Regions from separate parts of the Streptomyces sp. NPDC058291 genome, predicted to be linked through region 2. Evidence: riboswitches for the same ligand, from Rfam matches in the RefSeq annotation. Region 2 holds a riboswitch; each other region holds the start of a gene.
The links. Region 2 has a riboswitch for S-adenosylmethionine ahead of thrC (threonine synthase). Riboswitches for the same ligand answer to the same signal wherever they lie in the genome.
Positions count from the first base shown of each region.

Region 1: it holds a riboswitch for S-adenosylmethionine, as region 2 does, so the genes downstream of both, ACFVYK_RS20755 (putative leader peptide) here and thrC (threonine synthase) in region 2, are expected to answer to the same signal.
Region 3: it holds a riboswitch for S-adenosylmethionine, as region 2 does, so the genes downstream of both, ACFVYK_RS28830 (aminotransferase class V-fold PLP-dependent enzyme) here and thrC (threonine synthase) in region 2, are expected to answer to the same signal.

Region 1 is NZ_JBHVYK010000039.1:45,917-49,183, forward strand. Features, by position in the region: gene ACFVYK_RS20750 (ABC transporter substrate-binding protein) at 1-1,085, opposite strand, end outside; gene ACFVYK_RS20755 (putative leader peptide) at 1,271-1,393, opposite strand; SAM riboswitch class IV at 1,423-1,532, opposite strand; gene ACFVYK_RS20760 (LLM class flavin-dependent oxidoreductase) at 2,097-3,233, shown strand; gene ACFVYK_RS20765 (GNAT family N-acetyltransferase) at 3,230-3,267, shown strand, end outside.
Region 2 is NZ_JBHVYK010000056.1:9,014-12,280, forward strand. Features, by position in the region: gene ACFVYK_RS25320 (trehalose-6-phosphate synthase) at 1-60, opposite strand, end outside; gene ACFVYK_RS25325 (glucosyl-3-phosphoglycerate synthase) at 163-1,107, opposite strand; SAM riboswitch class I at 1,277-1,443, shown strand; gene thrC (threonine synthase) at 1,462-2,760, shown strand; gene ACFVYK_RS25335 (MoaD/ThiS family protein) at 2,757-3,032, shown strand.
Region 3 is NZ_JBHVYK010000072.1:26,134-29,400, reverse strand. Features, by position in the region: gene ACFVYK_RS28840 (cytochrome bc complex cytochrome b subunit) at 1-193, shown strand, start outside; gene trpD (anthranilate phosphoribosyltransferase) at 369-1,433, shown strand; SAM riboswitch class IV at 1,510-1,626, shown strand; gene ACFVYK_RS28830 (aminotransferase class V-fold PLP-dependent enzyme) at 1,790-3,154, shown strand; gene ACFVYK_RS28825 (Lrp/AsnC family transcriptional regulator) at 3,163-3,267, opposite strand, start outside.

The sequences.
Region 1 (3,267 bases), on a different contig from region 2:
GCCTCGTTGTGGGACAGGTCCTTGCCGAGGTTCGCGTAGTCCGGGGTGGTGTGCGCCAGGATGCTCGTGGCCGGCCGCGTCCCGGTCGGGAACACGGCGTCGACGATCTGCTGTCGGTCGATGGCGAACAGGATCGCCTGCCGTACGTTGGCGTCCTTGAGCGCCGGCCGGGAGTTGTTCAGCCCCAGGTTGAACACGTTGCCCGGGTTGGCCCGCCCCAGCAGGTTCACCTGGCCGCCCTTGAGCGCCGCCTCGTCGGCCCTGCCCACACTGCCGATCGCGTCCACCTGGCCGGACTGCAGGCTGCCGGTGCGCACCCCCGCCTCGGGCACCACCTTGAAGACCAGCCTGTCGAGGTACGCCTCGCCCTTCTTGTTCCACAGCGCGGAGCCCCAGGCGTACCCGGCGCGCCTGACCAACGTGATCGAACGATTCTGCACGTACTGCTTCAGGGTGAACGGACCGCTGCCGACGGCTCCCTGGCTGCACCTCTGCTGCGGCGTCCTCTTCACGCTCGCGGACGACTCGATGCCCAAGGAGAACGTGGAAGTGGCTTGCAGGAACTGGGCGTTGGGCTGCTTGAACGTCACCCGCACCGTGAGCGGGTCGACCACGGAGGTGGTCCGCACGCCGCTGAGATACCCCTGGGCCAAGGTCGCCAACGCACCGAGCCGGGGCACCGCGTCGAAGTTGTCCTTGACCGTCTGCGCGGTCAGCGGGGTGCCGTCGCTGAAGGTGACGCCCGGTCTCAGGTGAAAGGTGAACGTCGTGGCGTCCGCGCTGACGTCCCAGCTCTTCGCCAGCCACGGCACGATCCTGCCCGTCCTGGGGTCCTGGTCGGTCAGGGAGTCGACGAGCTGGCGCACGGAGTAGATGGTGTCGTTGCTGCCGACCTGCTGCGGATCCGAGCAGCCGGCGTCGGATCCCACGGCGAAGGTCAGGGCGCCGCCGGACCTGGCCTGTCCGCCGCCGTCGCTCGAAGCGCTGGCGCCGGACGAGCAGGCCGTCAGCAGCGCGCTGGTCGTGAGAAGTGCGGTGAGCGCCGACCACCGGGGGCCACGGCGGGAATCCGGATGCGCTGTCACGGAAATGGTTCTCCTACTCGAAAGTCGGCGCGCCGAAGCACGCGCGGACGACGGAGATGCGGGGGAGGGCGTCGCTCCCCCGGGCACGACGACGGTTCGGGGGAGGAGAGCGAGAAGGGGTGGAGGAACGCGCCGGCGGGTCAGCACCGACGGGTCAGCACCGACGGGTCAGCGGCGGGACGTGGTCAGCCGTGACACAGACAGCTGGTGGTGCGCCGCAGATCGATGTGGCGGCGGCGGGAGAACCGGGAGAGGGACGCCGCGACCGCGGGGAACGAGCTCGGGACGCTGCTGGGCCGCATGCTCATCCCTCCGTCCTCGGGACCCCTGTCGCGGGGCCGCGCGCTTGCCGGATCGGCGATCCGGCCGGGCTTTCACCTGGAGCACCCCACCGCGTCGGAGGGTTGCCGGTCAGCGAGCCAGGGCTTGACGCTGACACTCAATGCCAGTCGAAACGTTAGCCATCGCCGCCGTGATCCGTCAACGGGCCCCGGACGGGGGGACCTGACGATCGTCCGCCCGAAGCGGTCACGACCCTTCCGGCATCCGAGCCGTGGTTGACGAGGAGCGAGATGTCCTGCTCAATTACTCATATGTATGCCGAGCAGCGCCTGGTCACCCGCGACCACATCGACTTCGGTCGTGTGTGGTCCGCCGCGTGTTGCGCCTGACGCGGCGTCGGGCGCGCTGACCGGCCCTTCCCTCCCTCGGCGGACCCGGCACGAACCGGACCGGTCGGACCGGACCGGCCCTGTGCCGGCGCAGTCCCCCGTCGGCGCCGAAACACACCCCGGACCCCGCACTGACCGCCGTCACGGCTCCCGCCGGACCTGACGCGAGCCGCCGCCCGTGCCCGCGTCGTGGCCTGGTCCCCGACGTCGTCACCCCTGACGGCCCACCGGCGCCGGCACCTGCCGAGCGCCGCCGCCCCGACCCGCCCCGGGCCGGCTTCGCCGTGCCCGCACACCGCCCACGGCACCGCCCCGAGGACCTGAGGAAAGGCAACCGTTCATGCCCGTGGAGTTCCTCGGCATCGCCGCCACCAACGACGGCTCCGAGACCACCCCGCGCTCCGGCGCGGCCTTCGACAAGGAGTACACGCTCCGGCTCGCCCGGGCGCACGAGGACCACGGCTGGGACCGCGTGCTCTTCGCGTACGGATCGGGGTCACCGGATCCCGCGCCCGCCGCCGCGTACATCGCGAGCCGACTGGAACGCCTGCAGATCCTGCTCGCCCACCGGCCCAACGTCTCGTACCCGACCTTCGCCGCCAAGACGTTCGCGACCCTCGACCAGATCAGCGAGGGCCGGCTCACCGTGCACTTCATCACCGGCGGCAACGACCGGGAACAGGGCCGCGAGGGCGACACCCTCACCAAGGACGAGCGCTACGCCCGCACCCGCGAGTACATCGGCCTCGTCAAGAAGATCTGGACCACCCACGAGCCCTTCGACCACGAGGGCGAGCACTACCGCTTCCACGACTTCGTCAGCGACGTCTTCCCCGTCCAGCGGCCGCGCCCGAACGTGTCGTTCGGCGGCTCGTCGCCCGCCGCGGTCGCGGCCGGGGCCGCCGAGGCCGACGTCTACTGCCTGTGGGGCGAGCCGCTCGCCCGGACCGCCGAGCAGATCGAGGCCGTGAAGGCCGCCGCGAAGGCCGCGGGCCGTGCCGAAGCCCCCCGCTTCCAGGTGGCGTTCCGCCCGATCATCGCCCCGACCGAGGAACTGGCCTGGGAGAAGGCCCATCGCACGGTCGGTGCGATCAAGGCCCGCAAGGAGAAGGGCGAGCCGGTCACCCGGCGCCACAACGGCAGCGCGCAGCCGCAGAACACGGGCTCGCAGCGGCTCATCGCCATCGCCGAGGCCGGGGAGCGCTACGACCGCGCCCTGTGGACCCCGACGGCCGCCGCCACCGGCGGCGCGGGCAACTCCAACGCCCTGGTCGGAACCCCGGAGACGGTCGCCCGGGCGCTCCTCGACTACTACGACCTGGGCGTCGACATCCTCTCCGCGCGAGGCTACGACCTGCTCGGCGACGCGATCGACTTCGGCAGGCACGTGATCCCCCTGGTCCGCGAGGAGGTGGCCAGGCGCGACGCCGAGCGGGCGGTCCGCGGCACGCAGAACCTCGCGGCGGTGGGCGGATGACGTCCGTCGGGCCACCGCCGTCCATGTCGACCGG
Region 2 (3,267 bases):
ATTGGACGCGACCAGCACCTGAGCAGTACCCCGAGCAGCCGTTTCGTGCGTGGTAGACATACGCCTCAACCTAGCCCGGCCTCCGAAGGCCCAAACGTTCGCACCCGTTCGCCCGGGGCCATCTCGTCACCCGGGCGGCGGGGGCCATGGCGTGGCCCGCGGTCAGGCCACCTTGCGGGTCGCGTACTCGGCGATCTGCGTCATCGGCGGGCGTTCCTCGGTGTCCACGGAGTAGGTGCGCGGCTCGAAGCCCTCCGCGCCCCGCTCGAACTGGGTGAGGGCCGGGCGGATCAGGTGTCCGCGGGCCAGCCGCAGCTGCGCGGTGCGGTAGATGGCCGCCGCCATCCGGCCGAGGGCCTGGCCGTCCTGGTGGCGGTGCTTGCGCACGCCGACGTCGACCTGGGCGAGGGCGTCCAGGCCCACCAGGTGCAGGGCGTCGACCAGCATGCCCAGCTCCACGCCGTAGCCGACGGGGAAGGGCAGCTGCTCCAGCAGGGTGCGGCGGGCCGCGTACTCGCCGCCGAGCGGCTGCACGAACCCGGCCAGCTGCGGCCAGTGCATGTTGAGCAGCGGGCGGGCCATGAGTTCGGTGACCCTCCCGCCCTGGCCGGCGGCCCCGCCGAGGGGACGGTCGTACATGGCCTTGACGAGGTCCACGTCCGGGTCGGTGAGCAGCGGGCCGACGATCCCCGCGACGAAGTCGGAGGAGAACTCCCGCAGGTCCGCGTCGATGAAACAGACGACGTCCCCGCTGGTGACCAGCAGCGAGCGCCACAGGACCTCGCCCTTGCCGGGCACGGCCGGTATGCGCGGCAGGATGGCGTCGCGGTGGACGACCCGCGCGCCGGCCGCCGCGGCGACCTCCGAGGTGCGGTCGGTCGATCCCGAGTCGACGACGACGATCTCGTCGACGAGCGGGACCTGGTGCATGAGGTCGTGACGGATGACGGCGACGATGTCGCCGACCGTCTCCTCCTCGTTCAACGCGGGCAGGACGACGGACACCGTCTGGTTCGTGGCACGCTTCGCGGCCAGGACGCGGTGCAGCGGGCGATCGGTCACCGACCAGGAGCGGGTGGCCAGCCAGCGCTCGGTTTCTTCCAGCACAGTCCACGGCTCCTCACTGTCGTGATCACACCGGGTGCACGGGAGGTGACCGTGTGATCCATCTCGCGGTTCGGACGACTCTCTCAACTGTCCTGGCCTTCGGTTACAGTCTTGAACAACGCGGATGACCATCGCATGTCCGAGGTCCCCGCCGTTCACAACTTCATACCGCTCATCCAGAGGGGCAGAGGGACACGGCCCGATGAAGCCCCGGCAACCCTCCAGCCGGTCTCGTACCGCTCACCGATCCGCTTCGGTGACGGCTCCGCGAGGCTCCCGGCTCGGGAAGGTGCCAAATCCGTCTCACGGCGAGATGCGTCGTGAGGAAGATGAGGAGAAAGGGCCTCGCCTCACATGGCTGCGCAGACTGTTGCAAGCACCACCGACCCTACGCCGACCTCTTCCGTGGACCTCGGTCCCGCCGCGGCGCTGAGCTGCCGAGAGTGCGGTCACCGCGTCCCCCTCGGCCCGGTCTTCGCCTGCGAGGAGTGTTTCGGCCCGCTCGAGATCGCCTACGACTTCTCCTCCTACGACACGGAGGAGCTCCGCAAGCGCATCGAGGCGGGACCCGCGAACATCTGGCGCTACGCGCCGCTCCTGCCCGTCCCGGCCGACGTGGCGGACAAGCCGAACATCAACCCCGGCTGGACCAAGCTCGTGCAGGCCGACAACCTCGCCCGCGAGCTGGGCGTCGACGCCGGGAAGCTGTTCGTCAAGGACGACTCCGGCAACCCGACGCACTCCTTCAAGGACCGCGTGGTCGCCCAGGCCATCGAGGCCGCCCGCGCGTTCGGCTTCACCACGCTGTCCTGCTCCTCCACCGGCAACCTGGCCGGCGCGGTGGGCGCGGCGGCCGCCCGGGCCGGGTTCCGGTCCTGCGTGTTCATCCCGCACGACCTGGAGCAGGGCAAGGTCGTCATGGCCGCGATCTACGGCGGCGAACTCGTCGGCATCGAGGGCAACTACGACGACGTCAACCGCTTCTGCTCCGAGCTCATCGGCGATGCGGCGGGCGAGGGCTGGGGCTTCGTCAACGTCAACCTGCGGCCGTACTACGCCGAGGGGTCCAAGACGCTGGCCTACGAGATCTGCGAGCAGCTCGGCTGGCGCCTGCCCGACCAGCTCGTCGTGCCGATCGCCTCCGGCTCGCAGCTCACGAAGATCGACAAGGGGCTGCAGGAGCTGATCAAGCTCGGGCTCGTCGAGGACAAGCCGTACAAGATCTTCGGCGCGCAGGCGGAGGGCTGCTCCCCGGTGTCGGTGGCCTACAAGGCCGGGCACGACGTGGTGCGCCCCCAGAAGCCGAACACCATCGCCAAGTCGCTGGCCATCGGCAACCCGGCGGACGGCCCCTACGTCCTCGACATCGCCCGGCGCACCGGCGGCGCGGTGGAGGACGTGAACGACGAGCAGGTCGTCGACGCGATCAAGCTCCTGGCGCGGACCGAGGGCATCTTCGCGGAGACCGCCGGCGGGGTGACGGTGGGCGTGACGCGCAAGCTGATCGAGAACGGTCTCCTCGACCCCACGAAGACGACCGTCGTCCTCAACACGGGCGACGGCCTGAAGACCCTGGACGCGGTGGCCGGCACCGGCCTGACCGCGACCATCCGCCCGACCCTGGACTCTTTCCGAGAGGCTGGCCTCGCATGAGCGTCAACGTCCGCATCCCGACCATCCTGCGCACCTACACGGGCGGCAAGGCCGAGGTCGCCGCCGAGGGGACGACCCTGGGCGAGGTCATCTCCGATCTGGAGAAGAACCACACCGGCATCGCCGCGCGCGTCCTGGACGACCAGGGCAAGCTGCGCCGGTTCGTCAACGTGTACGTGAACGACGACGACGTGCGCTTCGAGCAGGGTCTGGAGACGGCGACGCCCGACGGCGCCGGCGTCTCGATCATCCCCGCCGTGGCCGGTGGCTGACCGCTGTTCCGTACCCGCCGGTAGTAACCGTCGGTAACAGCGATTACCGAGTGTTCATCGAATTGCCCTCTCCGCGATAGAAGCGGAGGGGGCAATTCGATGTGGTTGAGCGCGATACAGTTGGGGAACCCGGTCCGGATCATCGGATCCGGAGCCTTTGATTTCTGCCCCGGCCCGACAAGAAGCAGCCAAAGTGCGTGCTCCTTCTGTGGCTTTTGCGGCTTTTACAGGGCCC
Region 3 (3,267 bases), on a different contig from region 2:
CACCGCACACGAGCAGTACGAGCCGGCCGCGATCGGCGCCACCGTCGACGACAACGGCGTCGAGCGCAAGGTCACGGGCAAGGAGAAGCTCCGCGCCAAGATCAGCGAAGCGTACTTCGGCGAGGACCAGCAGATCCCGAAGCCCACTGTCGAGGAGTACAAGGAGATCACGAGCGGCCACGGCCACCACTGATCGCTGAGGCGTCGCCACGCCACGGTAAAGGGCCCCGTCCGGTCTTCGGACGGGGCCCTTCGCCGTGTCCGCCGCTGGATAGGGTGGGGTTCACCTTGTTCCACGACGCGCGGGCCACGACACACGGCTCGCGCCACGCGACACGACACATGACCCACGACACACAGGAGCGGCTATGAGCGCTGTGACCCCCGCTGGAGGCGACACCGCGGCGGGCCGTTCCTGGCCCGAGGTGCTGAACGGCCTGCTGTACGGCCGTGATCAGGACGCGGACGCCACGTTCTGGGCGCTGGACCGCATCATGCGCGGAGAGGCGACCGACGCGCAGATCGCCGGGTTCGTGGTGGCGCTGCGGGCCAAGGGCGAGACCGTCGCGGAGATCAACGGGCTGGTCCGGGCGATGTACGAGCACGCCAACCTGATCGAGGTGCCCGGGCCCACCGTCGACATCGTGGGCACGGGCGGCGACGGCGCGAAGACGGTCAACATCTCCACGATGTCGGCGATCGTCGTCGCCGGCGCGGGCGCCACGGTCGTCAAGCACGGCAACCGGGCCGCGTCCTCCGCGTCCGGCGCCTCGGACGTCCTGGAGAAGCTCGGCGTCAACCTGGAGCTGACCCCCAAGCGGGTGGCGGAGGTCGCGCGGGAGGCCGGGATCACCTTCTGCTTCGCCGTGAAGTTCCACCCGGCGCTGCGTCATGTCGGCGCGGCGCGCGGGCAGTTGGGCATCCGCACGGTGTTCAACGTGCTCGGTCCGCTGACCAACCCCGCCAGGGTGGCGGCCCAGGCGGTCGGGGTCGCCGATCTCCGCATGGCGCCGGTCGTCGCGGGCGTCTTCGCCGAGCGCGGCAACTCGTCCCTGGTCTTCCGCGGCGACGACGGCCTCGACGAGCTGACCACGACGGCCACCTCGCGCGTGTGGGTGGTGCGCGACGGCAAGGTCGCCGAGGAGAGCTTCGACCCGCGCGACGTCGGCCTCGACCTCGTCCCCGTGGAGGCGCTGCGCGGCGGCGACCCGTCCTACAACGCTCAGGTCGCCCGCCGCCTGCTGGAGGGCGAGACGGGCCCGGTGCGCGACGCGGTCCTGCTGAACTCGGCGGCGGCCCTGGTGGCGCTCGAACCGGGCGCCGGGCCGCTCGCCGGGCAGATCCGGGCCGGCATGGACCGGGCGGCCGAGTCGATCGACTCCGGCGCGGCCAAGCGGGCGCTGGCGAGGTGGGTCGCGGCCAGCAACGCGTGACGCTCCACGAGCGGTCGTCCCGCGATCCGGACACGGGTTGCGGGACGACGATCACCTGACGTACGTTCCTGTATCAGGTCATGAGTGACAGTCATGAGGCCCCGGCCGACTGTCCGGCAACCCTCCGTCCGTGGCGGGGTGCCCCGGGTGAAGACCAGGCGGTGGACAGCAAGGTCCACGGCAAGCGCGGACCCCTCGCGAAACCAGGGGTCCTGGGTCGTTCGAGGGAGTCTCTCGTGAGCAAGCGAATGCGCTAGGGCGTCGAGCCCCGCCTCCGCATCCCCTTTCACCGTCCTCCGTGCCGGAGCCATGTCGCCCGCACGGTGGTTCCGTCGTGCCTCTCACGGGAGTTCGCCATGTCTGTCTCCACCGTTGCCGCCAGCCGTACCCTTTGTGCCCCGTTGCCCGTTCTGGGGCGGGATGTCACCGTCCCGCTCGTGACGGGCGGCGAGGTGGCCTACGCGGCCCTCGACTACGCGGCCAGCGCCCCCGCCCTGCAGCGCGTCTGGGACGACGTCGCGGCCTACGCCCCGTACTACGGCAGCGTGCACCGAGGCGCCGGCTATCTCTCCCAGCTGTCCACCGACCTCTTCGAGAACGCCCGCCGCACGGTGACGGAGTTCCTGGACTGCCGCCCGGACGACCAGTTGATCTTCACCCGTTCGACGACCGACTCCCTCAACCTGCTCGCCGCCGCGCTCCCCGCCGACTGCCAGGTCTTCGTCTTCGAGACCGAGCACCACGCCTCGCTGCTGCCCTGGCAGGACGCCCGGGTCAGCTACCTCGACGCCCCGCGCACCCCGCGCCAGGCCGTCGAGACGCTGGAGCGCGCCCTCGCCGAGCGCGACCCGCACGGTCCGGCCCTGGTCTGCGTGACCGGCGCCTCGAACGTCACCGGCGAGCTGTGGCCGGTGCGCGAGCTGGCGGCGGCCGCGCACGCCCACGGCGCGCGGATCGTGCTGGACGCGGCCCAGCTGGCCCCCCACCACCCGGTGTCGGTCCGCGACCTCGACGTCGACTGGATCGCCTTCTCCGGCCACAAGCTGTACGCGCCCTTCGGCTCCGGCGTCCTGGCCGGCCGCGCCGACTGGCTGGTCGCGGCCGACCCCTACCTCGCGGGCGGCGGCGCCAGCCGCAAGGTCACGCGGCGCGAGGACGGGGGAGTGGACGTGGAGTGGCACGAGAGCGCCGCCCGCCACGAGGCCGGCTCCCCGAACGTGATCGGCGCCTACTCCATCGCCTCGGCCTGCAAGGCGCTGACCGAGGCCGGCTTCGACACCCTGGTGGCCCGTGAGCGGTACCTGATCGAGAAGGTGAAGTCCGGTCTCGCCGAGATCCCCGAGGTCCGCGTCCTCTCCCTGTTCGGCGACGACGCGCCCCGGGTCGGCGTGATCTCCTTCGTCGTCGAGGGCTGGAACAGCTCCCACTTCGCCGCCGCCCTCTCCGCCGAGTACGGCATCGGCGTCCGCGACGGCCTCTTCTGCGCCCACCCCCTGGTCCGCACCCTGCTGGGCAGCGACCCCCAGACCCAGGGCGAGTGCGGCGCGCCCGACGCGGCCCCGGGGGAGAAGTCCCTCAACGCGATCCGCGTGAGCTTCGGCGCGGGGACACCGGACGAGCACGTCGACCGCTTCGTGACGGCCGTCCGCGAACTGGTGACCCAGGGTGCGAAGTGGCGGTACCGCACGGAGGACGGCCGCTGCGTCCCCGCGGTGGGCTGACCGGGCCCCTACGAGTCCAGGCCGATGGCGAACGCCGCTTCCAGGTCGTGCTGGGAGTACGTGCGGAACGCCACGTGGGTGTCGGTCCCCTCGACCCCCGGGATCTTGCTGAT